3 regions of the Pseudoalteromonas sp. SG43-3 genome follow, and region 3 is predicted to be linked to each of the others. Evidence: predicted binding sites of a transcription regulator. Region 3 holds the regulator's gene; each other region holds the start of a gene.
What was found. Region 3 encodes LexA, which represses DNA repair genes until DNA is damaged. Its sites were predicted from a motif close to TACTGTATNNNNATACAGTA; they were not measured.
Positions count from the first base shown of each region.

Region 1 (9,965 bases), on a different contig from region 3:
AACGGAATACGCTGCAAAGTTTGCCCAAATTGAGGAGTATCTAAAAAGTGGCGATTGTTACCAAATTAATTTAGCGCAGCGCTTTAACGCTCAGTTTGAAGGCTCCCCTTGGGCGGCTTATATTAAACTGCGTGAGGCAAATAAAGCGCCATTTTCGAGCTTTATAAATCACCCTCAAGGGGCAATTTTATCAATTTCCCCTGAGCGCTTTATATCTGTAAATAATAACGTTGTAGAAACCAAACCTATTAAAGGCACTCTGCCGCGAAAAGCGGATGCGCTGGAGGATCAACGCCAAGCCCAAATACTCGCAGCATCAGCTAAAGATCGCGCTGAAAATGTCATGATTGTTGATTTACTGCGTAACGACTTAGGCAAAGTGGCAAAACCTGGCAGCGTCCACGTCCCTTCCCTTTTTGCTATTGAAAGCTTTCCGGCAGTGCATCATTTAGTAAGCACGGTAACCTCAGAACTTGATGAAGGCAAAACAGCGGTCGATCAGTTAAAAGCGGCTTTTCCGGGTGGCTCAATCACCGGTGCGCCCAAAATTAGAGCGATGGAAATAATTGAAGAACTAGAACCACATCGCCGCAGCATTTATTGTGGTTCAATTGGTTATTTAAGTGCATGTGGAAATATGGATACGAGTATCACTATTCGTACCTTGGTGTGCCACAAAGCGCAAATTTACTGCTGGGCAGGTGGCGGAATAGTAGCTGATTCTAAAGTCGAATTGGAATATCAAGAAACTTACGATAAAGTAAATAAAATCCTCCCTTTATTAAAACAGTAGGTCGCTTTGAATAGTGAACACATTATGGCGCGGTTTCTGTTAAGCCCTACAGCTGCGCCAAACCAGTTAAAAGACACGCGTAAAAAACGTGCTAGCGCTGTTATGCTGCCAATTATTGATATAGATAATCATGCACATATCTTACTGTGTAAACGCCCTACTTATTTACACCATCACCCTGGGGAGATTTGTTTGCCCGGAGGTAAGTTTGAAGTAAGCGACATTACCCTTCGCACCACAGCCCTTCGCGAACTAAAAGAAGAGCTAAATATTGCCCAAAACAACGTTAATGTAATAGGTCACTTACCTGAGTATTCAACATTAACGGGTTTTAGTATTAGCCCCTATGTGGGTTTACTTAATAAAGGCACCACCTGGGAAAATGACTATAATGAAGTACAAGCGAGCTTTTTACTCTCGGTCACTGAGTTAAATAACGAAGCTAATTGGCAACCCTTACCTTTTCAACGATTTGGGAAAACGGTTATTTTGCAAGGTTTTAAAACGCCACATGGTTTACTTTGGGGTGCGACAGCAAGCATTATAAAAAACTTTACAAAACAACTCGCCTTACCAGTTTAAATCTTCGTTATTAGTAGTTACACAATCACAATTCCACGTTATCATGCTCGACCGTTCAAAGAGCAGCTTCGTGCTGATAAAACAAAGTAGAGACACACACATTATGATCAGTGCATTTGATATGTTTAGCATTGGTATTGGCCCTTCGTCATCACACACCGTTGGCCCAATGCGCGCATCACGCTTATTTGTTAATGACCTACAAGAACAACAATTATTAGCAAATGTGACCGATATTAAAGTAGAGCTTTATGGCTCTTTGGGTCAAACAGGTGTTGGCCATGGCTCGGGTAAAGCCGTAATTCTTGGTTTAGCCGGTTATGACCCTGAAACTATAGATGCCGATTTAGTCGACGACATTTTAGCCACCATCGAACAAGAACAGGTTATTTATTTAAACAAAACACACAAAGCTAAGTTTCCAAAACAAGGTGCTATTGTTTTTCATCGTCGAAAAACGCTGCCTAAACACTCTAATGCAATGGAAATTATCGCCTCAAACAACGGCGAAAAAGTTTACAGCAAAGTATATTACTCTATTGGCGGTGGCTTTATTGTTACTGATGAAGAGTTTGAAAACGAAAAACAAGCAGCCCTTGATATTAGAGAAGAAAACCCAGCTCCTTTCCCTTTCAGTAGCGCAAAAGAGCTACTAGAGATGTGTAAAGAGTCAGGGCTTAGTGTTTCAAGCTTAATGATGAAGAACGAAAAAACACTGCGCACTGAAGATGAAATAAAAGACACGCTGTTTCATATTTGGAAAGTAATGATGGCCTGTATTGACCGTGGTATGCGTACCGAAGGCATCCTACCTGGCGGCTTAAAAGTAAAACGCCGTGCGCCCAGCTTATACTTAAAACTAAATATAGAAGTCAGTAACGACCCACTTCGTGCAATGGACTGGGTTGATTTATTTGCCCTTGCCGTAAACGAAGAAAATGCGGCAGGTGGCCGTGTAGTTACCGCACCAACTAATGGTGCTGCGGGTATTTTACCGGCTGTACTTATGTACTATCACACATTTGTGAAAGAAGTAGACCGCGATATAGCCACACGTTATTTATTAACGGCTGCTGCTATTGGTATTTTATATAAAAAGAATGCCTCTATATCGGGTGCTGAAGTAGGTTGCCAAGGTGAAGTTGGCGTTGCGTGCTCTATGGCTGCAGGCGCATTAACAGAAATTGTTGGTGGCAATGTTGTGCAAGTAGAAAACGCAGCAGAAATTGGTATGGAACATAATCTAGGCCTCACGTGCGACCCTGTTGGTGGCTTAGTACAAGTGCCGTGTATTGAACGCAATGCAATGGGCGCGATTAAAGCAATTAATGCCTCACGTTTAGCTATTCGTGGCAGTGGCGAGCAAAAGGTATCACTTGATAAAGTGATTAAAACCATGCTTGAAACCGGCAACGATATGAAAACCAAATACAAAGAAACCGCTCGCGGTGGATTAGCAGTTAATATTATCGAATGTTAATCAGCTCGCTATAAAAAGAAAAAGCTGTCTATTTAAAATAGGCAGCTTTTTTATTTTTCGTTCAATGCAATCACCTTATTTAACGGGTAACTCTATATCTGCAAATAACTTATCTACGTCATCTTGGTTACGTAACAAGCTTGCTCGCTCTACTCGCTCTTTAGTTAAGTGCGGTGCAAAACGCTCAATAAAATCATACATGTAAGTACGTAAAAAGCTGCCCTTTCTAAAACCAATTTTGGTCGTGCTAGCTTCAAATAAGTGGCTTGCATCAATACACACTAAATCAGTGTCACTCACTTGATCTATCGCCATTGACGCAACAACTCCTACTCCTAGCCCTAAACGTACATATGTTTTTATAACGTCAGCATCGGTTGCTGTAAATACAATGTGTGGTTCAAGCCCGTGTGCGCTAAACGCTTTATCTAACTCTGAGCGGCCCGTAAAACCAAATACATATGTAATGAGTGGATATTGGGCAATGTCAGCAACAGTTAAACTATTTGCCTTTTTAGCGAGAGGATGGTCTTTAGCAACAACAATACTGCGGTTCCAATGGTAGCAAGGCAGCATAACTAAATCTGAATACAAATGCAGTGCTTCTGTTGCAATAGCAAAGTCGGCATCACCGCGTGCTGCAGCATCTGATATTTGCTGTGGAGTACCTTGGTGCATATGAAGCGATACCGCAGGGTATTTTTTCATAAACCCTTGAATAACGTTAGGCAAAGCATAACGGGCTTGGGTATGTGTTGTGGCAATATTTAACTTACCTTGATCAGGTAACGTATGCTCATTAGCAACGGCTTTAATACCTTCTACTTTGGAGAGTATTTCACGAGAAATATTAATTATATCTTCGCCAGCACCGGTTACATGCGTTAAATGTTTACCACTGCGACCAAAAATTTGTACACCCAACTCATCTTCTAACATGCGTACTTGTTTAGAAATTCCTGGCTGCGAGGTAAATAAACTCTCAGCAGTCGCTGAAACATTTAATTTATGATTTTGTACTTCTACGATGTATCTGAGTTGTTGTAATTTCATGGCTGCAAATTTTAACGTTATTATTCATATTATTTATAAAGGCAATACCGCTTAAAACCAAGTGTTATTTACGTAAAATATCACTTTAGGTCTTTAGGTGTGCAATTATCTGATTAGAGCTCAAGGCTAGCATAATAAATATGCTTGAGGTAGCGATGTTTATTCAGCTTTAGTTTATAAGCCCTTAGGGTGACTACGGTTTATAAAGAGCTCAACCTATCAATTTTTTGGTGTATTTTTTAAGTTAATCGGCGCAAAGCTACCCTGTTAACGTATATTTAATGTAAGATTAAATAATTAGGTTATATATCCGAGAATTACACCATGATCGTTTCTATTATAATAGTGCTTATAGTTGCATTGATTGTGATTGCACTTTGGGTAAGTGCTGTACAACAACACAAAGAAAAACAAGAAGCGGAACGCCGCAAAGAGCTAACAAAACAAAAAGCTATAATAGAAGAAACAGAAGAAGCACTAATGAATAGTGCCAATATACCTCTTTCTGAAAATATAATCCGTGTATTGCAACGCCGTATTTACGAAGCATTAAACACGATGGTTACTAGTTCGCCAACATCTAAAGCACTCAAAAGCCGCTTAGGTGAGGCTAAAACGCACCTCACCAATGCAGTTCTAGACAACAGCAGTGAAGCCCTAACGCTACCGAGTAATGACAAGCAGCTTGTTGGCCTAATTCAAGGTATTAAAAAATTACGCTCAATTTTACGCTCTGAACATAATAAAGGTCGTATTGATAGCCAAGTTTTTGTTTTAGAAGATAAACGTCTTGAAAAACTACAACTGCGTATTAATATCGAAAGCCAAATAAAACGTGGCTTATCTGCCCGCTCAGCGAGTATGGTTGGCTCTGCAAGGCAGTATTTTGAAAAAGCACAGGCAACGCTCAATGCAGTTACATACACCGATGAATATGTAACAACAAAACGCCAAGAAGTTGAAGGTTACTTAGAAGCAATTAGTGTTGAACTGCGGGCTTCTAATGCAAGCGCACTTAAAAAGAAAACAGAAGAAGAGCAAGACGACTTAGATATATTGTTTGCTCCTAAAAAGAAATGGTAATTCTTTTATAAAAGCGTTAAAAAAGCCTGCACAAATTAAATTTATGCAGGCTTTTTTGTCTATTTGTTAGTCATTAAGACAAAAATGCAAACTTGAAAACAAACAAGGCTGTTAATATCCAAACACTAATACTGATTTGATCTTGCTTACCACACAATACTTTTACCGCCGTATAAGATATAAAACCAAGTGCAATACCGTGCGCAATCGAAAACGTTAATGGTGTCATTAGTAATACCACAGTAACAGGAATTGCATCGGTCATATCATCCCAATTTACAAACTTTAAATTTTGTAACATCAGTACAGCGACATATAAAATAGCACCTGCCGTAGCATAAGCCGGTACCATTTGTGCAAGCGGTGCAAAAAACATCATTAGTAAAAAGCAAATACCTACAACTACAGCCGTTAAGCCAGTACGTCCGCCAACTGAAACACCAGCAACCGATTCTATATACGATGTAGTCGTAGACGTGCCTAGCATCGCACCTGCAATTGTTGCAGAGCTGTCAGCACTTAGTGCGCGCCCTAAACGAGGCATGTTACCTTTTTCATCAGCTAAACCAGCTTTTTGAGTGACCGCAACTAATGTACCCGAAGTATCAAAAAGATCGACAAACAAGAATGCAAAAATAACACTCATCATTGATATATCAAAAGCGGCGGCAAAATCTAGTTGCATAAAAGTAGGCATTATTGATGGTGGCATAGCCATAACACCGTGATATTCAACTAGCCCTAAACTTAGTGCAATGCCAGTCACTAATAAAATACTAATAAGTACACCGCTTTTAAAATCGCGGTATAAAAGCGCTGCAATTACAAAAAAGCTTAATATAGCCAATAATGGGCCTGGGGAAGTAATGTCGCCCAATTGCACTAATGTTGCTGGGCTTGAGACAATAATGCCTGCATTTTTAAGGGCAATTAAGGCTAAAAAAGCACCTATACCTGTTGCGATAGCTCGCTTGAGCACCAGAGGTATGGCATTAATAATCCATTCTCTGACTTTAAATAAGCTTAAAAATAAAAATATACAACCCGACATAAAAACAGCCCCTAATGCGGCTTGCCAGGTATAACCCATTCCTAATACGACGCCATACGTAAAAAAGGCATTTAGTCCCATGCCAGGCGCTAATGCTAATGGATAATTAGCCCACAAACCCATTATAAAACAGCCTATCGCAGCTGCTATACAGGTAGCTACAAATGCAGCCCCTTGGTCCATCCCTGCCTCAGCAAGCATAGCCGGGTTTACAAATACAATGTATACCATAGTGATAAAGGTCGTTAGGCCAGCAACGCATTCGCGTTTAACTGTTGAGTTATTTTCGCTGAGTTTAAATAAGGCTTCAAACATAATAAACTTGTGATAGTAAAAAGTGACGAGATTTTAACATAAAAATTATCTTTTACAGGACATTTTACCTTGCTATATACTAAACTGTTAAAGTAGTTAAAATAATAAATGAACCAATATGCTTAAAACAACACCTTGTGAGCAAGACTTAGAGCAACAGCTAGACAACATTTTAGGTTTTGTTACTCAACCAGAAAGCAGCCCCGCGCCCATTGATAATAAAAAAGATGAGCAAAGTACTATTAATAAAGCCCTATATTATTTAAAAAATAATCAAGCTCCATTGGCTGCAAAATGGATGCGCCTTGCTGCAATGGCAGGGAACCATAGAGCACAGTTTTATTTAGGTTTATTTTTTGTAAAAGGTGAAGGCGTGCCACAAAGTGTATTTCATGCTGTAGCTTGGTTGAGCTTAGCGAGTAGCCAAGGATACGCACCTGCCACTGCAGCGGTTACAGATATACGCAAACATATCGAAACTAAGCGATTTAAAGATGCTCAATGTTATGCAGCAAGTTTGTACGAACAAATTCACCAACTCCAGTTTTCTCATATGATCCCTCGCACGAGTGAAGACACATAAACCAACTAAGTTATAAGTACTGTATACAGTGTTGAAAAATACTGTATATAGTTACAAAGATACTCCTACTCAGTATAAAACCCACAAATTAAAACATTACTCAAAAATTTATTTTTGAAATACCTTCTCAAAAACAAACCTATAACAAGTTGATTAATAAAGAATTATAGATTTAAAAATAAAAAACAATGATCAAAGGCTGAATAACTGTACAAATAAATAGCATAAAATGCTTGCACGAAAGCACTGTATAAACTACTGTATATGAATACTGTATAAAAACCCAGTGAGTGAAATTATGTTACAGCCTATTACCGTAAGAACAGTTAAAAGTTACCAACAAGACGAGCAAAGCGATTGCGTAAATTTGATCCAAATTGAAGATGAAATTTCAGCGACCTTTGAGCTTTTAAAAGTATTACACCAATACAATAGCTCTAATGCATGGACGTTACTAATTGCGCCAGATCATGTACCTAGCAAAGCTTTACTTGACTCATGCTCTATTGATACAAGCAAATTACTTGTTATTAGACAGAAGCACCTAGTAAATTTAGAGTATGTATTAAATTCTGCGTTACATAATGGAAACTTTGCAGCGGTAATTACCTGGACCGATATAGTTAATAACCAACTACTTACAAATCTATCGTTCGATTTAAGTAAAACGAATACAAAACTATACTGTTTTACTAAAAACGCTCAAACAACAGAGATACCACTCGCTCAATAAGCTTGTTAAACTAATGTTTTAGATTCTGTATTATTATTATGACTTCACTCAATACCACATTATGTTTTTGCAGCAGTGGGCACAATTATGCCGATTGCTGCGAGCCGCTTCACTTATCTGTAAAGCAAGCTGACACTCCTGAACAACTTATGCGGTCACGATTCAGCGCTTATGTTATTAAAAATGCAAAATATGTTTATCAAACCTACGCAAAAGAAAAACAAGCTGAGAATCCGGTTAAAGAAATCAATGATTTTGCTAACAGCTGTCGATTTATAAATCTTGATTTAATTGACTCAAGCCATGATGGCGATACTGGAACTGTAGAATTTAAAGCCCAATATTTTTATCAAAACTTATTTTGTGAGCTTCATGAAAAATCGCAGTTTATTAAAGAAAACACTCAATGGCGTTATTTAGATGGCACTATATATCCTGTTGAAGATATTAAAGTAGGCAGAAATGATAACTGCCCATGCGGTAGCAATAAAAAGTACAAAAAATGTCATAGCATGTAATAAATAATCTTATTTAATATTTATCACCTAAAAGGTGTTTTTAAGTGGCAGAGTGATTTATTAGCTAACTAAACTTAAAAACACACTTTGTTACGCCCTTGCATTTTAGACTCATACATTTTTTCATCTGCGATCTGCAACGTGTTTTTGTTATTTACGTATGGTTGTAGGGTTGCACCGCCAATACTAATAGTCACAAAATCATATTCTGAATATTTGTGTAATATTCCTAAATCGGCCACATTCTGTTTAATTTTATCAGCAACACAAATTGCACCTTCAGTGCTTGTATGCGGTAGAACAACTACAAACTCTTCGCCGCCATAACGCGCAACAAAATCGGTTGGCCTTTGCAAACTATTAGTAATAGTTTGTGCTACTAGGTTTAACACCGTATCCCCCTGCACATGACCATAGATATCATTGTATTGCTTAAAATAATCTATATCGATGAGTAATAATGCATAGTCAACTTTTTCTCGTAAGGCGCTTCGTTCCATTTTAGAAAAATGTGCATCAAAATAACGGCGATTGAATACTTTAGTTAAATCATCTAAAAATACTTTTTGATTGAGTAAGTCGTGTTGTAATTTTAACGTTATATGGGCACGAACCCTTCTAAATAGTGTTTCTTTTACAATCGGCTTTTTAATAAAATCAACAGCTCCGGCTTCCCAACACTCTTCTTCTTCGTTTTCAAAGGATGTAACAAAAATAACTGGGATATCCTGTGTTTCAGTATTATTTTTTAATTTTAAACATGTATCAATACCACTCATTCCACCCATACTAATATCGAGTAGGACTATATCGGGTACATTTACATTACAAATTTCAATTGCTTCTTCACCACTTCCAGCTGTTGTCACATTAAAATGCTCAGATAATATTTTTTTTAATACGATTAAGCTTAATAACTGATCGTCAACTATAAGTACTTTAGAATTCTTTAAACTTAGTTTTAATTGATGGTCAGAGTAATTTATTGGCATAGTAAAAATGTTTTGTTTTTTTAATTAAAAACAGCCTATAGCATCATATTTTGTTATGCAAATGTTAATTAAGAGGGATTCTACTTATTGGTTATTAATAAAAATGCTTTTTAGTAAATCTTTATTGCATAAAAACAAAAAATGAGCCACTTGGGCTCATTTTATAACTTTGAATACTTAATTTAGTTAAGTATTATTCGTCATCATCTAAATCTAATTGCTGACGTTGAGCAGGTCGAGCTAAAATCTCTACATAGAAAGAGGTCAAACCTTGCTTTTCAATTTCGCCAATTTGGTTACTTAATTCAGCAACGTGCACAACTTGCGCATCTTCAGCTGTGTTACCAAACTTACAGTCAAATGCCCAATAGTCAGCATCTTCAGGTAGCGTTTTATTACGCTCTCTTTTCAAATATTTTTTCACTTCGTGCTTTGCAGCATCAACCATACGAGGGTATTTGATTTTCTCGTGATTTAGCGTGAATGTTTTCTTCATTACGTTCCTAATTACCTTGGTTTAATGATAATGGCATTTCATGTCATACCATTTGACGCCATTATAGCAATTGCATTTAATTTTTGGATGCTTTTTTTTCATTAAATCAATTATTAGCAAATATATAAAGCAGACCCGTTATAAAGCATATATTAACTGATGATTATTACAATCATATATCACACCGCAATAAGCTGAAGTGGTTGATGTATTGCATCACTATTAAGGCTGTCGTAAAAAGCAGCTGCATTTATAGGGGGATTCGCTAGTTGTGTTTGTTCGCTTT
Region 1 covers NZ_JACJFC010000009.1:187,504-197,468, forward strand. The annotation lists gene pabB (aminodeoxychorismate synthase component I) at 1-793, shown strand, start outside; gene H5157_RS10700 (CoA pyrophosphatase) at 800-1,375, shown strand; gene H5157_RS10705 (L-serine ammonia-lyase) at 1,479-2,855, shown strand; gene cysB (HTH-type transcriptional regulator CysB) at 2,931-3,908, opposite strand; gene H5157_RS10715 (hypothetical protein) at 4,233-4,991, shown strand; gene H5157_RS10720 (NCS2 family permease) at 5,065-6,357, opposite strand; gene H5157_RS10725 (tetratricopeptide repeat protein) at 6,476-6,940, shown strand; gene H5157_RS10730 (SulA-like leucine-rich domain-containing protein) at 7,239-7,673, shown strand; gene H5157_RS10735 (YchJ family protein) at 7,712-8,191, shown strand; gene H5157_RS10740 (diguanylate cyclase) at 8,266-9,183, opposite strand; gene H5157_RS10745 (DUF6172 family protein) at 9,377-9,679, opposite strand; gene H5157_RS10750 (VC2046/SO_2500 family protein) at 9,859-9,965, opposite strand, start outside.
Region 1: H5157_RS10730 (SulA-like leucine-rich domain-containing protein) is a predicted target of LexA. The motif match lies at 7,197-7,216, and genes of this name have one in related genera.

Region 2 (9,965 bases), on a different contig from region 3:
TGGTCAAATAAAGGCGATTACATAGACTTTGCAGCCCTTGGTGTAAATGTTGTTACAAGCCAAGGCAATGGAAAATTTGGGAGGGAGTCGGGTACGTCAATGGCGGCGCCGCATGTAAGCGCGGCATTAAGTTGTTTATTGTTAAAGCATGGGAATAATAAAACCAAAGCACTTAACGAGCTTACATCGCTGGTCGTCGATTTAGGCGAGCAAGGCAAAGACACCACCTTTGGTTATGGCGCCATTTACCCACCTAAAAGTGCACTTTAACTGACGCCGATAAAACCGATTGCGTATAGGTATTACTACTAAGCTTTGATTGATAATCGCCATATTCAGCCTCGGCTATTAGCGTTACGTGCTCAAACACAGCTACGTTATAAAACGCATTAACTACATTTCGGTGCTCATCTCGCGACGGTATTTGCTCAAAAAAATCATCCGTTGTTTGCTCATCGTAATCTTTATTTTGATAACGCCAGCCAGCCCCTACTTTGTTAGCCACATTAAAGGCCGTAAATTTGTGCGTAACTTTAGTAGTAAAGCCGTAGCCGTTAAAGTCGTATTGGTTGTCGTCGGCGTTTTCTTTATCAGCACTTAGCGTTGCCATTAGCATGGTTTGCCCATTATTTATAAAATGATAAAGCGCTACATCGGCACCTACACCATCGGCATTACGTGCTTTTGCAGTAGCAAAACGTTTAGCTTTGGTTTTTATGCTCATACGCAAATACGTATGTGGGTTTAAAAAGTGGCCATAGTAAGCACTAGCTTGATTAAAATGTAAAAATGTTTCGCCATCTACATTTGCTTTTGCGCCATCGTAACGAACCCCTAGCTCATGGCTATTAAAGCTGTAGCTGCCATCTAAACCATATTGATGAAGGTCTAAATCGTATTGATCAAATTCATCGTAGTCTTGTTGTTCAAACCGATAGCTTGAGGTTAATTTGGCGCCTTTGGTTAATTGCCATTTTGCATTAACACCGGCTGCGGTTTTTATGCCACTGTCGCTTTGTGACGAAATATCGTCAAGCTCCTGAACAGAGAGCGCTGAATTGCTTAATACCCCAACTTCTGCATCTGCATTTAGCTCAAAGCTACTTTTAAAGGGTTTATTTTGCTCAGGTGTTTTAACGTGGTTAGTTTGTGCAAGCACCGCTTGGACACTAAAAACACACAAAGTGGCGGTTATAACTGCTTTCATATTTATTCTCCAACAGGCCGAATAGGTTTCCCTATTCGGCATTTGTGCAAACACGCGGCGTATTAAAGGCCTAGGTCTAAGTCGTTAGTAATGTTGGTTACTACTTCACTTGCAGTGCTAAGTGCTACATCATTACTAATTTGATCAGTGACCGCTGCACTCACCTGCCCGCTAACACTTTGCTGTACCGTGCTTTGTAAACTGCTAACCGTACTATCTTGCACGCTGGCAATTAAAGATTGCTGAACACTACTTACAACTTCATTACTGGTATTAATTGCATCACCTACCTGCAGTGCAGAACTCACTGAGTTTGCAGCCGTATTCGTAATTGCTAATTGGTTTGTAAGCTCACCCGCATTAAGCGCACTCGCTGCATCAGCTTCTGTTACTGAATCGGTTGCGCTACTCACATTTGAAAGTAAAGAGGCATCTGTTGGTGTATCAGTAGTATCAGGCTGAGCGGCTTGCTCAGAGGTAAGTCCAAGTAATGACGATTGACTCACAGCGGTTGTTAAATTACCCGCCGATGAGGTTAACTGCGTTGTTGCATCGAGCGCTGTGTTGACTGTGGTATTGCCTGTGGCATTTAAAGACGAGGCCGATGCGTTCAATGCATTATTTAAAGATGAGCTGGCAGATGCAACTAATGAATTTGCAGGCTCTGCGGCCTCACTGCTTTCTTGCGCTGGAGTTTGCGTGTTATTCGCCGTTGAATCTGTGTTTTGCGAATCATCAGCCGTTACTTGTGTATCGTTAGATACGTTTGACTCGTTGCTACCACTGGCTGTTAAACCATTTTGTGAAAGCGCAATAGATGTAGATGTTTGTTGCTGCGCCGACGTTGACTGGGATATTTCAATATCAGCGGCATGCACTGCACCTGTAAAAGTACACACACCGCTTAACATCATTACGCTTACAATTTTATTTAATTTAGTCATTGTTTTGTCCTCTAGTTTGTCGGATTGACATAAAGAAGACGATTTACAAAAACACTTTATTCCAAAATAAATTAAAAAATTACAATAAAATCACTTATTAACTAAATTTCAAATACTTAAAGGTAAGCCAATACCCTACGGCGTTAGCTTTCACTATTTTGTATCAGCAATAACAGCTCCGCAGTGGCGGTTGCGTCGGCCAATGCGCGGTGATGGCTAGTTAAATTTAAATTAAAATGCGCGCTAAGGTTACCAAGCGAATAAGACTTTAAGCCTTTAAACGCTTTGCGCGATTCAACCACGGTGCACATTTTTGGCATTTTAAAAAAGTGCCCTGCAACCTCGCATTCTTTTTTAATAAAACCGTAATCAAAATTAACGTTATGGGCTACAAAAATACTGCCTGAGAGTTTATCTAATAGCGGCTTGGCTATATCGGCAAATACAGGCGCGTTGTAAACCATACTGTCGCTAATACCGGTTAATGACGTAATAAAGCCAGGTATATGGCGCTGCGGATTAATAAGTGTAGTCCAAGTATCAATTACTTTACCGTGCTGTACTTTAACTATGCCAATTTCGGTAATTCGGTTGCCGCCTTTTAAGCCGCCCGTGGTTTCTATGTCAACTACGCTGTAAACACGGTTTGGATCTACAAACCACTTAACTGCGGCAATATGTACCGTAAAGCCCACATTTTTTAAATTATCAATAGTTGTAAGTTGGTTGCGCCTAAGCTTATCGCCTGGAGCTTTTACTTCTTCAAAATGTACTTGGCCATTATTAATGACCATTAAATCGGGGTAGCCGTCTTTTAGCTGTAAATAATGTTTACTCATAGCCGTTAAGTGCGCAATTAGTGCCTCAAGTGGGCTGTTTAAAATAAGCGCTTCTAGTGGCTCTAATAAATTGCTGCGCCATCTAAATAAGCCATTGGGCTGATCAAAGTATTGCGCTGCATTTTTGCACACTAAATTAAGTAATGCTTGCGACGTTTGGCACTGAGCTAAGCGCTCGTTTATCTGTGTTTGCTGCGCTTCATAAAAATTACCAAGCCTTAATACTTGCGGATAAATATCAAACTCATTGCATGGCGGATAAGGCGACTCGACAAATAACTCGTGCCAAAATACTAAACCAAACAAACTTTGCCAAAGCGTGTTTTCGGTATTAAATACAGCCATACCTTCGCGAGTATAATAATCGTTTACGCCCTGCTCTACTTCACCTCGGTACAGTTCATCTATTTCTAGCACGCACTGAGTGTCGGCAAGCATGGCACTTAAACGCGAACGTGTTTTTTTATTAAACTTACGCATTAAAAAATCGTCAGCAAAATAAAGTAAATCATCAGTAAGTGGGTTTTCGATAATGGCTTCTAACCGTGCTTTTACCCACTCTTTATTGCCAAGCCTGTATTGCTCTCTTATTTGAATTTCTTGTGCTTCGCTATCATCCACGCACCCTTCAAGTAAACTAAAAGCAAGTTCGCTATCAACTGTTTTTAGCTGCCTATAAAGCCTAACTAATAGTTTGTTTTTTAATACAACGGCAATTGCACCATGTGCAGCTTGCACTAAAACCTGCGACGCTAAAACAACATAGTCGCTCTCATCTGTAATATTTTTAAATGCTAACCGGTAACGGTTTAATAAATAGTTTGATTGCGCTTCGTCAAGTGTTTCAAAACGCGACAAGCTCTCGCTGTGTCCTTCGCGCGTAGCGGTTAAGCCTAAGTCTCGCATTACAAAACGGTTTTGATGATTCACATCACCACTGCTTAGTTTGCCTGCAAATAAAAACTCAAAATACTCGTAGTAATCACTGCGGTTGTTAATTACATACTGGCTATAAAGTGGCGCAAGCTCTTTTGGGCATGCTCTAAAAAACTCACGCGCAATATCCACCAGCGCGCCTTTAGCGGCACTCTTTTTAAAACTTATTTGCTCACTGTAATTACTTAGCAACTCAACCAAAGAAGGCTTAGTTAAGTGCGCTAAAAGCTGCGAATAATGCTGCTCGTTTGGCTCAAATAAAATACCGGCTTTTTTTAGCGTATAAATAGCCTGATGCGGCGAGGTTATTTCTTCATAATTAAGCGATTGCGCCTGCACTAAATAAGGCTTTCGCGAGTACACACGCGCCAACATGCATTGGCTTTGCTCATCTAGCTGATTAATTTTACTAATGAATTCGCTGTGTTTGGGCTCAAGTAAATGCATACATTTACTTGTTACAAACTCAATAAGCTCTCTAAAATGCGCTAAATAGTATTTTGCTGGTAATTCTTTTTTCATAATATCGCCACAACTGTATATAAAAACAGTATCTAGTATTTGCGCTTATTATTCAATCTTAAACTTGTAACTAAAACACGCTATAGTGAGCTTATTAAAGCAAATTCATTAAAAATAAAGGACTTACCATGAGCGCGCATCCGTACGATGTTTTATCACTCAATAACGGCGCAAATATTATTTTTACGCCCTGCCCTGGTACAAAAACGCAAAACCTAGCGGATTCAATCAATACATTAAAAGCAGCTGGCGCTAACGTGCTGCTGTCGCTTATGCCGCAAAAAGAGCTTGAAAAAAACAACGTAGAAACAATTAATAGTGAGTGCAATAAGCACGATATAACGTGGTTTCATTTACCAATAAATGACGACGAAGCACCCAAACAGCCTTTTACATCAAGCTGGAACACCCATAAAATCGACATATTACAGGCCATACAACACAAACAAACCATTGCCATACATTGCAAAGGCGGCACTGGCCGCACAGGGTTGGTCGCTGCGCTTATTTTAAATTCGGCAGGTTACACAAAAGAAGAAGTATACAGCCTAGTACAATGCATTCGCCCTAAAGCGCTTACTATAGAATTGCAAAAAGAGTACTTTGAGAGTTTTAGTCGGTAATAAAAAAGCTAGCGCAAAACAGCAAAGCTACTGATAGTTAAACGCCCATTAACTGGGTCACAGGAATAACCATTAGACGCGTTTATATTACCGGAATGCAATAAATTACTTGGGTATATAACTGCCCGATTTAGCTTAGCCTCTACACTGTAAACTTGCTCAAACAAAGTTGTACTTCCATTTATATATTGTGGATTTTTATGAAGTTTTTGCGCCATGGCTTGTTGCTTAATAGCTTGCCTATAAAGCATAAGCCGCTCTTTTGTTATACGTTCATACCCTAGGGCTCTATGCTTATAAAATGAAGTGCCACCATGAGTTTCATCACATAAAAAGTGCACCATAGCAAGTTGATTCATATTAGGTGTATCAAAATGAGGGAGCATTTGTATTGGCCTGAGCTTATCAGGCTCAGTGCATGCAATTGAAAAAGCAGAAAGAATTACATCGAACTCGCTTTTATCCGCCATATCAAAGTGTGAATTAATAATTGGCGCAAGCGCTTTTAACCGCTCGATATAACTAAGCGGTGCTGCTTTTCTTACTCCTGGGTAAAAATCACTTTCTTGTGCGCAAAACGCTTCTCTAGCACTTTGAGAAAACGCAGCAAAATTAATAAGCGCATCTACATTATTTACAAAATCATCAATAACAATAATTGGGGTTTTTTCTTCCCCTACAGTATGTATGTGTAACGCCATATTTTCGTTTAGTTTAAAATCAATCATCGGCTAAATTAAGCACTGCATTTTTACGCTCTATCAATGGGTATATTTGGCCAAGTGAGGTTATAACAGTATAAATAGCGGGTAATAAAGCGCTTTGATGTAAAAGCGTAATTTGATCACTATTAAGTTGTGCGAGTCTTTCTTGGTTAATAGTGTATAGGCCGTTTAACTTTGTTTTTTGACTGTTCTGAAACGTGACCTCAAGCGATAATGGCTGCAGTAGATCATGCTGTAACAAGGTATCAATTAACTTTTTATTGTCTATTTCGCCCTGTAGTAAATGCCCTAAACACTGCTTTATTTGTTTGAAATAGCTACTTTCTTCTGCGCTTTGGGTATAAATTGGTTCTAAATTATTCTGGCTTTGCGCTCGATTATTAACGACTGCTGGGCTATTTAAATTAATACACACAGGGTATTGAGTTTGCTGCGCATGAGTATCACCAACAAAAAATGGCTGACGCTGTAATTGAAGCGGTAAATACACACCCTGCCACTGCGAGTTCTGATAAAACAAGTTCTCATGTTGCTCAAAGCCTAATAAAGCATTGAGTGTAAACTCCCCTGTTTCTGAGTTTTTTGCAAAAACTATAGGCTGCTGAACAGCAATTTGATTAAGTTCTGCCATAACAACAGGGACCATATTAATGTTTTCTGCGTGTGATTGTGCCTTTTGTGTGTCTATTTTTATGTGCTGATGAGCACTTTGTTCTAATGCGACTAAATTTTCCATGTGTGTCTCTTTATTGTTTTTATGTGTAAATTTTTAAGCTAAATAGTGCTAAGCCCATGATTCTTAACTTTATTTAACAATTCTCGGTTACTAGGTAAGTTAGTTACAGCTTGGTTTATCATGCTCTTATTTTTATCAAACTGACTTTTAGCAAAAACAGTGTCTTCAAGCATATAGGCAGTTGTGCTGTAATCACTTTTAAAGCCCATACCATATAAAACATATTGATAACTCGCCGCTGGAAACACCTCATTGTTACTTGTAAAATCGTGATCAGCAGGGGCGCGGTATTGCCATAGTTTCATTAGATCTTGTAAGCTTTGAGGAATCGTTTTAGGGTCTCTGTTATCGCTCCAAAATGCGTTATCGTCACGGGTTGATAAAATATAATGTAACTTTAAAAAGTCGATTATTTTTTCCCACCTATAGGTAAACGTCTCATTAAAGCGTTTGGCGGTAATATCCATAATATCCCGGGTATGGGGAAGTTGTTCGCTTATCATTTGCGCTGACATTTCTACTAATACCAATGCAGAAGCTTCTAGTGGCTCTAAAAAACCAGCCGAAAGCCCAACCGCAACACAGTTGTTTTGCCAAAAATGTGAGCGGTGGCCACTTTTAATAGGGATTTTTCTAATTGTTAACGACTCTATTTTATCGCCTACATACTCTCTAAGTTTTTCCCTTGCTTGCGACTCGGTACTGTACTTACTGGAGTACACATAGCCCACCCCACGGCGGTGCTGTAATCCTATATCCCATATCCAACCCGCTTCTTGCGCTGTTGAAATTGTGTGAGATGCAATACTGTCATTTTCATCTTCATAAGGGACTTGCACTGCTAAGGCGGTATCAATAAACAGCACATCATCGCAGGGCTGAAAAGGAATCTTATAATGCTCGCCTAACAACAATGATGAAAAACCAGTGCAATCGATAAATAAATCACCGCTAATTTCACCTTGTTGCTTTGTAGTAACGCTTGCAATATCGCCATTTTTAGCATTATTGACCTGCGTTACATCAGCTAAAATATGTTTAACGCCTAGCTGCTGAGTACAATGTTTTTGTAAAAAAACGGCAAATTTTGCAGAGTCTAAATGGTAGGCATAATTGGCTATAGCAGCATATTCTGGTGTACGAATTGTTTTAGGGGCAAGCCCTTGCTCACAAATAGCTTCTTGGTAACACACTGCGTTTGAAAAAGACGTTGACTCTGCTGTGTTATTTAACCAATGCCCTGCCATATCGGTTTTTGAAAAGCCCTGCGGCAGAACTAATGGGTGATAGTAAAAATCATCATCGCTGCCATCCACCCATTTGGCGAATTTTGCTCCTTGCTTAAAGCTTGCTTCACACTCGCGTATAAAATCGGTTTCGCTAATACCAAGTGCTATTAATGTACTACGCATGGTAGGCCAAGTGCCTTCACCAACACCTATAATTGGTACATTTGGAGATTCAACTAGCACAACATTAAGACCATCGGGGGTATTACTTTTATGGTGCGCCGCTAATCGACCAGCTGTTAGCCAGCCTGCTATACCACCACCAACGACAACCACTGTTTTTATTTCTTTATTTTGCTGGTTCATGCTTGTTACCTATAAAGGCGTATTTAAAAAGTGGCTATTACTAAATGTAAAAGCCACTTTTATTATTTAAGTTAGAAACTTCCACGAACACCTAACGCAAAACGTCGCCCGCTATCTTCAACCATTAGTAATTGATTAGAGAAGCGACCACGTTTGTGTACGTATTCTTCGGTTAAGTTTATACCCTCAAAGAACACCGATACATTTTCGGTAATATCATAGCTGCCACTGGCATCGAATTGTGCATAGTCTTCAACTATCGTCACACCATCACCATTTAACTGTGTTAGTGACTGTACAAAGCTATCGCGCCAGTTATAGGCTAAACGCGCCTGAAATGGGCCATTCTCATAAAAGCCAACCACATTATAAGAGTCGCTTAAGCCTGTTAATGCAAATACTTGAGTTATATCTGCAGGGTCTAGTTCTGCATCACTATCAACAAATGTTGCATTAACCATAAAACCAAAGCCACTATCAAAACTATGCTGTAAGGCTATTTCCCAGCCATCAACAATCGCCGATTCGCTATTATTTGGTAATGTGTTTGTAAATACAGCCGTCGAGTCAGCAGCGTCAGGGTTATCTACATCGTTACCTGTTGAGGGGTCAGTCAACAATCCGCCGTCAGACAATTCAAAGGTTAAATCTTCAGTGGTATTGATAATGAAGTTAGCAACATTCTTTCTAAAGTAACCAGCGGATAAATAACTGGCATCAGCGTAATACCACTCTAATGATAAATCTAAGTTATCAGAGGTAAATGGCTCAAGCGCAGGGTTACCAGAGCTTGATGTTAAATTGCCCCCTTGGCGCGTTGTTTCAATTACTGTTACAGGCGACATACTATCGAGTGTTGGTCGCGTAATTGTTTGTGATACAGCAGCACGTGCTATTAGCTCATCGCTTATTTCAAGCTTTACGCTAAAGTTAGGTAAAATCGCTTCGTAATCTGAACTTGCTGAAATATTTTCTACGGCGCCGAAATTAGCAAGCATTTCTGTTTTATCTAAGATAGTTAACGCGCTAACCGGCTCATCTGTGCCCTTTACTTTTACATCGGTGCTTTCAAATCTAAAGCCCGCTGTTGCGTATAAAGGCATGCCTGCAAGTTCAGCTTCAAAATCAAATTCTGTATAAAACGAGAAAGTATCTTCAGTTATCTCAAACGACTTATTACGTTTAACTGCATCAAAACTAATAGGCTGACCATTCGCCGCAGCTATTTGCTCAAGGTACGCAAAGTTTGCCTCTCCATCATGTGCAAGCCATGACGTTGGCATACGACCGCTGCCGCTCACATCACCTAAAAAGTCATCTCCTGCGTCAAATACAAATTGCGCTAAGCCATCCATACTTGGGTCATCTGGGTAACCACAAAAGGTACAGTGAATACCTACGCCTTCGTTGTCCCAACGATCAAGGTTTTTAGTTTCAGTTGAATACATAGTACCAAATTTAACCGAAACTAGGCCTGAGCTGCCATCGTTATGCCAAATGCTATCCCAACGAAACTGATCCACAGTATCTTCTACAGCCCAACCACGGCGAAGCATTACGTGTGCACGGCTGTTGGCTGTATCTAAATGATTTGATACGCCATCAGGTGCAACTGCAGGGTTATAAGCAACACCGTCCAGCTCTTGCTGGCCGCTATAAATGTTAGGGTTAGCAGAGGCAAACTCACTCGCGTAAGGTAAGATACCGCCATCCACTTCAAATCGAACTCGGTTAGCATAGCCAATCAACGATAGCTGATCGCCACCGCCATTATTAGCCTCACGCTTGGCTTTTGAGTGGCTCAAATCAAACTTCATATTTAAGTTATCGTTTACATG
Region 2 covers NZ_JACJFC010000015.1:101,378-111,342, forward strand. The annotation lists gene H5157_RS14540 (S8 family serine peptidase) at 1-270, shown strand, start outside; gene H5157_RS14545 (surface lipoprotein assembly modifier) at 254-1,207, opposite strand; gene H5157_RS14550 (hypothetical protein) at 1,270-2,151, opposite strand; gene H5157_RS14555 (exonuclease domain-containing protein) at 2,295-4,448, opposite strand; gene H5157_RS14560 (dual specificity protein phosphatase family protein) at 4,577-5,071, shown strand; gene H5157_RS14565 (DUF6445 family protein) at 5,080-5,799, opposite strand; gene H5157_RS14570 (SapC family protein) at 5,792-6,532, opposite strand; gene H5157_RS14575 (tryptophan halogenase family protein) at 6,571-8,127, opposite strand; gene H5157_RS14580 (TonB-dependent receptor) at 8,199-9,965, opposite strand, start outside.
Region 2: H5157_RS14555 (exonuclease domain-containing protein) is a predicted target of LexA. The motif match lies at 4,460-4,479, and genes of this name have one in related genera.

Region 3 (9,965 bases):
TGTAGTTAAGAAGTTCTCAAAAATTATTTGTGTTGGATTAACCACCTGAGAGGCAATATCGTCAAGGGAGGCAACATAATCAGCCTGCGTAAATGGGTTATTAAGAGTACGTGTTGCAAGATGCTCCCCATGAACTTTATCAAGAGGGATTGCACTCATAATTAAACCACCTAGTAACCATGCTAAAATTTGTAGTGCTAATAAATAACCTAACCATTTATGTAACTTGCGAGCATGTTTAAATATTTTTTTATTCATGTTTTAGTCTTATTATTTTTAGAAGCTAGTTTATTACATTAATGGGATAAGTTACTGCGACATTTTGTCGCAGTTTAAACTATAGCTTACTGTAATCATTTAAAAATAAAAAAGATTACACTTAAATTCCTAACATGACTTATCTGTTTAATTGAGCTGAATGTTTTATATCCAGCCAGCTTTAAATGCTAAAAAATACTTAAAAGCTGCGAAATATCCATATAAAGTGGTTAATAGAGCATAGTTGATTTGGTATAACGGTAAAACTGCGTTAAAGTTTGCAATGAAATTATTAGAGGATAAATACGAAACGATGTCGGAAATTCAATTTTTAAATGTAGATCTTGAGCTTGAATCAAAGCAAGATATTAGTTTGCTAGTGGCGGACTTGAAAAAAGTCGCGACGATTTTACATTATGACAAAGACGAATACCGTCAACTAGCGCGTATTGAAGCTACAGGTGAGGTGAGCACACCTGATAAAGCCATAAACCATATATGTGAGCTTATTGAATCGTGTTCGCGTAACGCGCTAAAGCAATGGTTAAGCTGTTCACGTAGAACGTTTGATATTGGTTTTGAATCAGGGACTTCTCCTAAGTGCTTTAATCAAGCCTTAGATGCAGATACATTATTGCGTATATCTGCGATTGGTGCGGGTATGGAAATTACCATTTACCCAATCGAAAAGTAACTATCTTCGCTCTACGACTGCTGCGGTCATTTTTGATACGCAGCACAGCTCATTGCGGCTATTTGTAATTTTTATTTCCCACACTGAACTACGTTTGCCAATATGAAACGCTCTTGCCGTTGCTGTTAAAGTGCCGTTGCGAGATGCTTTTAAATGACTTGCGCTAATCTCCTGTCCTACACAGTAAAATTTAGTAAAATCGACAACAAAGTTAGCGGCATAGCTGGCAACTGTTTCGGCAAGTACAACGTTAGCACCGCCGTGAACCATCCCCATTGGGTTATGATGCTCAGGAATTGCCGGCATTGTGGCAACCAAATAATCATCGCCAATTTCTGTGACTTCTATCCCCATAGTTTTCATTAATGTTCCTTGGCCATTAATGCCTTGTTCTAACTGCTTGCACAGCTCTAAGGTGATGGGCTGGTACCAAATACTCATAATGTCTCCTTTGCATTTTTAATCATTTATAAACTTAGCTTTAGTTATATCCCTAAAATGTACACAAGTGAAATTACTTTAGCTATTTTAAGGCTTAATTTAAATTTGCGATTTTTATTTAACTGTATATACTCACAGTTAAATGTACTGTATGGAAAACCAGTTGTATGCGACCATTAACGAACCGCCAAGCTCAAATACTCGAACTAATTAAAGTTTTTATTAAAGACACTGGTATGCCTCCTACACGTGCTGAAATAGCGCAAACATTAGGTTTTAAAAGTGCCAATGCTGCTGAAGAACATTTAAAAGCACTTGCTAAAAAAGGCGCAATTAAAATGAAACCAGGTGCAAGCCGTGGTATTCAATTAATTGAAGAAGAAGAGCCAGAACAATTAGGTTTACCGCTTATAGGGCGTGTTGCTGCTGGTTCACCTATTTTGGCGCAAGAGCACGTTGAAAGTCACTGCAAAATCGATCCATTAATGTTTAAACCGGCTGCAGATTTTTTACTACGCGTTAACGGTATGAGCATGAAAGATATTGGTATTATGGATGGTGATTTACTTGCTGTACATCGTACTCAAACCGCTGAAAATGGACAAGTTGTTGTTGCTCGCCTAGACGAAGACGTAACTGTAAAACGTCTTGAGAAAGCGGGTCGTAAAGTATTACTTCATGCTGAAAACGACGATTTTGACTCTATTGAAGTAGATCTTGAGAATGAGTCTTTTAATATTGAAGGCTTAGCCGTTGGCGTTATAAGAAACGCTGATTGGATGTGACTTTAAAAATAGCTTTTAAACAAGCAGTTTTATAAATGCGTACTAATTAGTACGCATTTTTGTTTTAGAATTTGTACTAAAAAAAGGGCGTAAACAGCCCACTGACTATTTAAGCTGTAAACTTTTTTGCACTTATATTTTCCCCCTCCGAATGCGTTAAACCCCTTTGTTTTGCTCATATTTTGAACTTCCTGTTGCCCAGTTGATTACCGATTTTTTATTAATTATTCAATATCACCTGATTGTTTTTTATACTAAAACTTGCTTGTTGTTCGTTTTTTAGCTAATTGTTAATGTGCTGAGCTAATAATAACTCACAGCTTTTTAGTTTTGAGAACACACAATATACACAAACTCGTTGTTGGCGCAGCAAAACCAATCAATATTAAATAAGATTGGCTAAAAAAATAAAAATAACGAATTGGCGTTTAAGCCGTATGCCTCTTCGCTTTGCATTCGCAATAGCATCAAAGGAGCCGTCACATGGGTAAACTGACCTCTACCTTGTGGCTTATATTATGTGTTTTTTCGCACCCAGTTTTGGCTAACAGCCAATACAATATGCGCAAAGGCGTAACCGATATAAGCAATAATGTATATCAGCTGCACATGACCATATTTATAATATGTTGTGTGATTGGGGTGATAGTGTTCGCAATTATGTTTTGGGCACTTATTCATCACCGTAAATCTAAAGGGGCTGTACCTGCCCAATTTCACGAAAGCACTAAAGTAGAAATACTTTGGACTGCAATTCCGTTTGTTATTTTAATTGCTATGGCAGTACCAGCCACTAAAACCCTAATTGCAATGGAAGATGCCAGCAAAGCTGATCTCACTATTAAAATTACGGGTTCGCAATGGAAATGGCATTATGAATATATGGGCGAAGATGTAGAGTTCTACTCTATTTTATCTACCCCGCAAGATGAAATCGCGAATCTTGCAGATAAAAATCCTAACTACTTACTTGAGGTTGATAAGCCTCTTGTACTGCCAATAAATCAAAAAGTACGATTTTTAATGACTTCTGACGATGTTATTCACTCTTGGTGGGTACCTGATTTTGCAGTTAAAAAAGATGCGAACCCCGGCTTTATAAACGAAACATGGACGAACATAAACGAAGAAGGTACTTACCGAGGCCAATGTGCTGAGTTGTGTGGTAAAGACCATGGCTTTATGCCCGTTGTGGTGGTCGCTAAATCTGAGGCTGATTTTAAAACATGGCTTACAGATGCAAAGCAGGCTAAACAAAAAGCAGCATTAGCAGATGCCGCATTACTTGATAAAACCCTCCCAAAAGAAGAATTAATGACTTTAGGCGAACAAGTATATATGGCTAATTGTGCTGCATGTCATCAACCTACTGGCATGGGGTTACCGGGCGTATTTCCTGCACTTAAAGGCAGCCCGATAGTGCTTGGCGATATAAAAGATCACATTGATGTAGTTATCCATGGACGACCCGGTACGGCAATGCAAGCTTTTGCCAAGCAGTTATCTATAAAGCAATTAGCTGCGGTTATTACTTATAAACGTAATGCGTGGGGTAATGATACGGGTGATGTTATTCAACCGAGTCAAATACAGACAGCACTTGATGCCAAAGTGGAGGCGAACTAATGAGTAGCATAGTAGAACAACCTAACGCCAATGAAGCTCATCATGCTCATCACCCAGCTAAAGGTTTTAAACGCTGGCTTTACACAACTAATCATAAAGATATAGGTAGTTTATATTTAATTTTTTCGCTGACCATGTTCTTAATTGGTGGCGCAATGGCCATGGTGATCAGGGCTGAATTATTTCAACCAGGTTTACAGTTGGTCGACCCTCACTTTTTTAATCAAATGACCACAGTGCATGGTTTAATTATGGTGTTTGGTGCGGTTATGCCCGCCTTTACAGGCCTTGCTAACTGGATGATACCACTCATGATTGGCGCGCCAGATATGGCATTGCCAAGAATGAATAACTGGAGCTTTTGGATTTTACCGTTTGCGTTTTTAATCCTATTGGCATCGTTATTTATGCCTGGTGGGGGTCCTGCATTTGGTTGGACTTTTTATGCACCACTGTCCACAACATACAGTAATGATAATACTGCATTGTTTGTATTTGCCGTACATATTATGGGAATTAGCTCGATAATGGGCGCAATCAATGTGATTGTAACCATAGTGAACTTACGTGCCCCCGGCATGACATGGATGAAGTTGCCCTTATTTGTATGGACGTGGTTAATTACTGCCTTTTTATTAATAGCCGTAATGCCAGTGCTTGCAGGGGCTGTCACTATGGTACTTACCGATAAGTATTTTGCGACCAGCTTTTTTGATGCCGCAGGCGGTGGCGACCCGGTGATGTTCCAACACATTTTTTGGTTTTTTGGTCACCCTGAAGTATACATAATGATTCTTCCTGCCTTTGGCATTATATCTACAATAGTGCCTACCTTTTCTCGTAAAAAACTTTTTGGTTATGCATCAATGGTCTACGCCACATCCTCAATTGCGCTACTTAGCTTTATTGTTTGGGCGCATCATATGTTTACCACTGGGATGCCGGTCGCTGGCGAGTTGTTTTTTATGTACGCGACCATGCTTATATCGGTACCTACAGGAGTAAAAGTATTTAATTGGGTTGCCACAATGTGGAAAGGCTCAATAACTTTTGAAGTGCCAATGCTTTTTAGTATTGCGTTTATTGTGCTGTTTACCTTGGGTGGTTTTTCGGGATTGATGCTGGCAATTACACCTGCTGACTTTCAATATCACGATACTTATTTTGTAGTGGCGCACTTTCATTATGTATTAGTAACAGGGGCTGTATTTTCGATAATGGCAGGGGCTTATTACTGGCTGCCCAAGTGGACGGGCAATATGTTTAATATCACATTGGCTAAATGGCATTTTTGGCTATCGCTGGTGAGCGTGAACGTACTGTTTTTTCCTATGCATTTTGTAGGGCTTGCCGGTATGCCGCGTCGAATTCCCGATTATGCACTTCAATTTGCCGACTTTAACGCAATCATAAGTATTGGTGGATTTGCCTTTGGTTTATCGCAATTGTTGTTTGTAGCTGTGGTAATTAAATGCGCGCGTGGCGGTGATAAAGTGCCTGCAAAAGTATGGGAAGGGGCAGAAGGCCTTGAGTGGGAAGTTGGCTCTCCAGCGCCATATCATACTTTTTCTACGCCGCCGGTAATTAAGTAATGACACACGCACCGCTACTCAAACGTTTGGTACTTATTTGCATAGGCATGTTTGCCTTTGCCTTTGCTTTAGTACCTTTGTATGACGTGTTTTGTGATGTAACAGGGCTTAATGGAAAACCTTCGCTTGAGCAGGCAGAGCAAAGTACACAAATAGTACAAAACCGAGAAGTCGGCGTTAGCTTTACTACTCACGCACAAAGTGGTGCACCGTTTGAAGTCAAATCAAAAGAATACAGTGTAGTGGTAAAACCCGGTGCAATGCGTGAAGTAATGTTTAGTGCTAAAAATAACAGCAATCTGGATAAAGTAATGCAGGCTGTACCATCAGTCTCGCCAGGTAAAGCGGCAAAGTATTTACATAAAATAGCCTGTTTTTGCTTTGATCAGCAACCTCTAAAAGCAGGGGAAGAACTTGAATTTAAATTGCTTTTTTATGTTGATACCGCACTGCCAAGCGACATTGAAGAATTAACTTTATCTTATACCGTATTTGATATTAGTGAACAGCTGGTGGCAAATAATAACTAGCTTTTTAAACTAGTGTGAAACTAGGAGTAAATAAAATGAATCAAGAATATGAGCATTATTACGTACCTGAGCAAAGTCCGTGGCCTATTGTAGGTGCTGTTGCATTGTTTTTTATTGCAGTAGGGGCAGGCTTAACAGTTATGAGTGTAGGTAAAGAAGGTGGTAGCGGGGTTTATCTGCTTTATGCCGGTATTGCTGTACTTGTGTATATGTTGTTTAGCTGGTTTAAAAATGTAATTAGTGAGTCAGACCAAGGTTTGTACTCAGCACAAATGGATCGCTCTTTTAGACAAGGTATGAGCTGGTTTATTTTTTCTGAAGTTATGTTTTTTATGGCCTTTTTTGGTGCGCTTTTTTATGCACGGGTATTGTCGGTACCTTGGCTTGGAGGCGCAGGCAATAATGCAATGACTAACGAGGTATTATGGCCTACTTTTGAAGCCGTTTGGCCGCTAGTTTCAACACCTGCTGGCGAAACTACTCAAGCTATGGGCTGGCAAGGCTTACCACTTATAAATACCTTAATACTGCTTACCTCCTCAGTTACTTTACATTTTGCCCACGTAGCGATGGAAAACAATAAACGCACTCCACTTAAGGTTTTTTTAGGCGCTACTATTTTATTGGGTGTTTGCTTTTTAGGGCTGCAAGTTGAGGAGTACATGCATGCATATAATGACCTTAATCTAACGCTAGATGCGGGTATTTACGGTAATACGTTCTTTTTATTGACTGGTTTTCATGGCATGCATGTAACGCTAGGAACCGTACTTTTATTTGTAATATTTTTACGGATATTAAAAGGGCACTTTACTAAAGATAAGCATTTTGCTTTTCAAGCAGCTGCTTGGTATTGGCACTTTGTTGATGTGGTGTGGCTGTGTTTGTTTGTATTTGTATATGTGCTGTAGCGTTTATTGGCGAATTATTTGCTTTAATAAAACCAAGTTTAAGCGCTGCAATAACAACAACTAAAACAACGACCGAAAACAATACGCGACGACCTAAAAAGTGAGACATAGGTCGTCCCCCAGTTTTCCCTGACACCATAATAAACAATGCTCTAAATAAGTTAAAAAGTATAAATATTAACAACAGTACGATAATAATTTTAATAATCACTGAGTTGACCCTTTATGCAGTTAGTTTTATGGCACAAACAAAAGCTTAGTTCACTAATCACACTTTGTATGGTTGTGGTTGTTGTACTTGTGTGTGTGCGACTAGGATTTTGGCAGTTGGAGCGGGGTGAGCAAAAACAGCAGCAACTAACCGCTATTGCTAAGCAACAGAATCGGGGTGTGGTGAGCTGGTCTCAATTACTTAACCTGCCTGATAGCTGGAACAAAACAGGTGTATTGGTTGAGTTAAAAGGGCGGTTTGTACAAAACCAATATTGGCTTTTAGATAATCAAGTTTATAACGGACAAGTAGGGTACGACCTACTTGCTTTACTAAAGCCAGCCAGCGAAGAAAAAGTGATTTTAGTTAATTTAGGATGGGTAAAAGCGCCTATATCTAGAGATACACTGCCAATGGTTACTCTGCCTACAGGTGTTTTTATTCTTAAAGCGCAAATAAAAGAAAATAACCTAAGTAGCTTTACGCTTGAAGATAAAACTACAAATAACGACTTACCTACAAGAATCCAATCTATCGACTTGAATATGCTGAGCACTCAAAGCCAGCAATCATTAATTAATTTTATGGCTTACAGACAAGGTACTGGTGATGAGATTGCAACACCTCATTATGAGGCCGTTGTTATGAGCCCTCAAAAGCATAATGCCTACGCTGTGCAATGGTTTTTAATTGCTGTTGCATGTGCTGTTGTGGCTATTTTTGCGAGTAAAAAAAGGACACATAATGAAAAATAATCCCCTTTTGTTGTTTGTGGGCTGCTGCGCAATCCCATTGGTTTTGGCATATGGCGCTTTAAAGTTTGATTGGTTGCCTACTGCAATTACTAATAATGGTGAGTTTTTAAGCCAAGAAATAAAACTTAAAAATTGGCCGCAAAATAATCCCAAACAATGGACTATCGCACTTAATTATTCAAACGAATGTAACACCCCATGCAGCGAACAGCTCAATGCACTTAATAACTTATATGTGGCACTTGGTAAAAACCAAGGCAAGGTTGATATGGCTGTAATGGGAAGCCCCGACAATAAAAATCTACCATGGAAAGTTATTACCGAACAACAGAGTTTAAATCCTGCAAGTTTATATTTAATTGATCATATGGGGTTAGTGGTACTTGAATATCCCTTTAAGGTCGAGCCACAAGAAAACCGTTTAGTACAAAAAGGGTTATTAAAAGATCTAAAAAAATTACTTAACTATTCTCGTTCTAGCTAATTAAGTTGAGCTTAAGTTGGAGTATCTGATGTATAAAAATTATAAAAACTTAGTATTAATAACAGGATTACTCGCTTTGATTGTAGTTGCTTTAGGTGCGTACACCCGCTTAAGTGATGCAGGTTTAGGGTGCCCCGATTGGCCTGGTTGTTATGGCTTTTTAACGGTACCTAAGCATGAGGCTGACATAGCCTTAGCAACTCAAAGCTACCCCGATATGATGTTCGAAACCGCAAAAGCGTGGAAAGAAATGATTCATCGCTACTTTGCAGGTGCTTTAGGCTTACTTATTTTAGGTTTATTTGTGTTGGCTTTTTTAAAACGCCAATATCCAACTACGCCAGTTAAATTGCCTTTGGCTTTACTTCTACTCGTGGTATTTCAGGCTGCCCTTGGTATGTGGACAGTAACCATGAACCTTCAGCCGCTTATTGTAATGGGCCACTTATTAGGTGGCTTTAGTATTTTGTCACTTATAACGCTTTTATATTTACGGCTAACCGCAAAACCTATTATGGGTGGCGATAGCGGCGCAAAACGCTATTTTGGTTTAAGTTTAGTAGCGCTCAGTGTATTAATTATCCAAATTGCACTTGGTGGTTGGCTGGCTGCAAATTACGCCGCTCCTCATTGTAGTGGTTTGCCATTGTGTAATTATGCACAACCGTTTTCATTGAGTAGCGTATTTCAATTACCACTTGAGCACAGTAATTATGAGTTTGGTGTGTTATCGCAGCAAGCGCGTATGTCTATTCATTTATTACACCGCATTTGGGCACTGGTTACTTGCATCGTTCTGGCGCTAATTATGTGGAAAATATACAGCCAAGCGTACTCTAAAAAAATTAAAAATTGCGTGGTGAGCGTATTGCTTACCCTGCTTTGCCAAATTAGCTTAGGGCTTATTTTAGTACATTGGCATATTCCGTTGGGAGTTGCACTGGCGCATAACTTGATGGCTGCCATACTATTATTAAGCATGGTTAGGTTGTGTTATTACCTAAAATCACGCACATAAAGGGGAAATATAATGGCACTTATAATTGATAAAAAAATACTGCTACCCGTTAATGCTCAATCGCTAATTTCGCGTACTCATAATTTGCTGCAAGACTACTTAGCAATTAGTAAATTTAAAGTGGTAGCCATGCTGGTACTAACAGCTTGGGTTGGTTTAGCGCTGGCTCCTGATGTAGGGCGAGGTATGGCTGTACAGTTTATTAGCTTGTTAGGTATAGGACTACTTTCTGCTGCTGCAGCGGTTATTAATCATGTGGTTGATAGTGAGATAGACTCAAAAATGGCAAGGACTCGTCATCGTCCTGTGGCTAAAGGGCGCTTAAGTAAAACACATGCGCTTAGCTTTGCAGCTGTTATTGGGGTTGCTGGTTTTATTATGCTAATGGTGTGGGCTAATACTTTAACCGCTATATTAACGTTATTTGCATTGGTAGGTTATGCATTTGTTTATACATCATTTTTAAAGCGTGCAACGCCGCAAAATATTGTTATAGGTGGGTTGGCTGGCGCAATGCCTCCATTATTAGGTTGGGTGTCAGAAACAAACCAAATGGCAGCAGCCCCTTGGTTGCTCGTAATGATAATATTTACCTGGACCCCACCACACTTTTGGGCGCTGGCTATAGCACGAAAAAGTGATTATGAACGTGCTAAAATC
Region 3 covers NZ_JACJFC010000019.1:68,442-78,406, reverse strand. The annotation lists gene H5157_RS16405 (hypothetical protein) at 1-258, opposite strand, end outside; gene H5157_RS16400 (hypothetical protein) at 572-952, shown strand; gene H5157_RS16395 (PaaI family thioesterase) at 953-1,393, opposite strand; gene lexA (transcriptional repressor LexA) at 1,561-2,178, shown strand; gene coxB (cytochrome c oxidase subunit II) at 2,662-3,804, shown strand; gene ctaD (cytochrome c oxidase subunit I) at 3,804-5,396, shown strand; gene H5157_RS16375 (cytochrome c oxidase assembly protein) at 5,396-5,926, shown strand; gene H5157_RS16370 (cytochrome c oxidase subunit 3) at 5,962-6,837, shown strand; gene H5157_RS21060 (DUF2909 family protein) at 6,740-7,048, opposite strand; gene H5157_RS16360 (SURF1 family protein) at 7,063-7,803, shown strand; gene H5157_RS16355 (transmembrane cytochrome oxidase associated protein) at 7,793-8,287, shown strand; gene H5157_RS16350 (heme A synthase) at 8,316-9,305, shown strand; gene cyoE (heme o synthase) at 9,318-9,965, shown strand, end outside.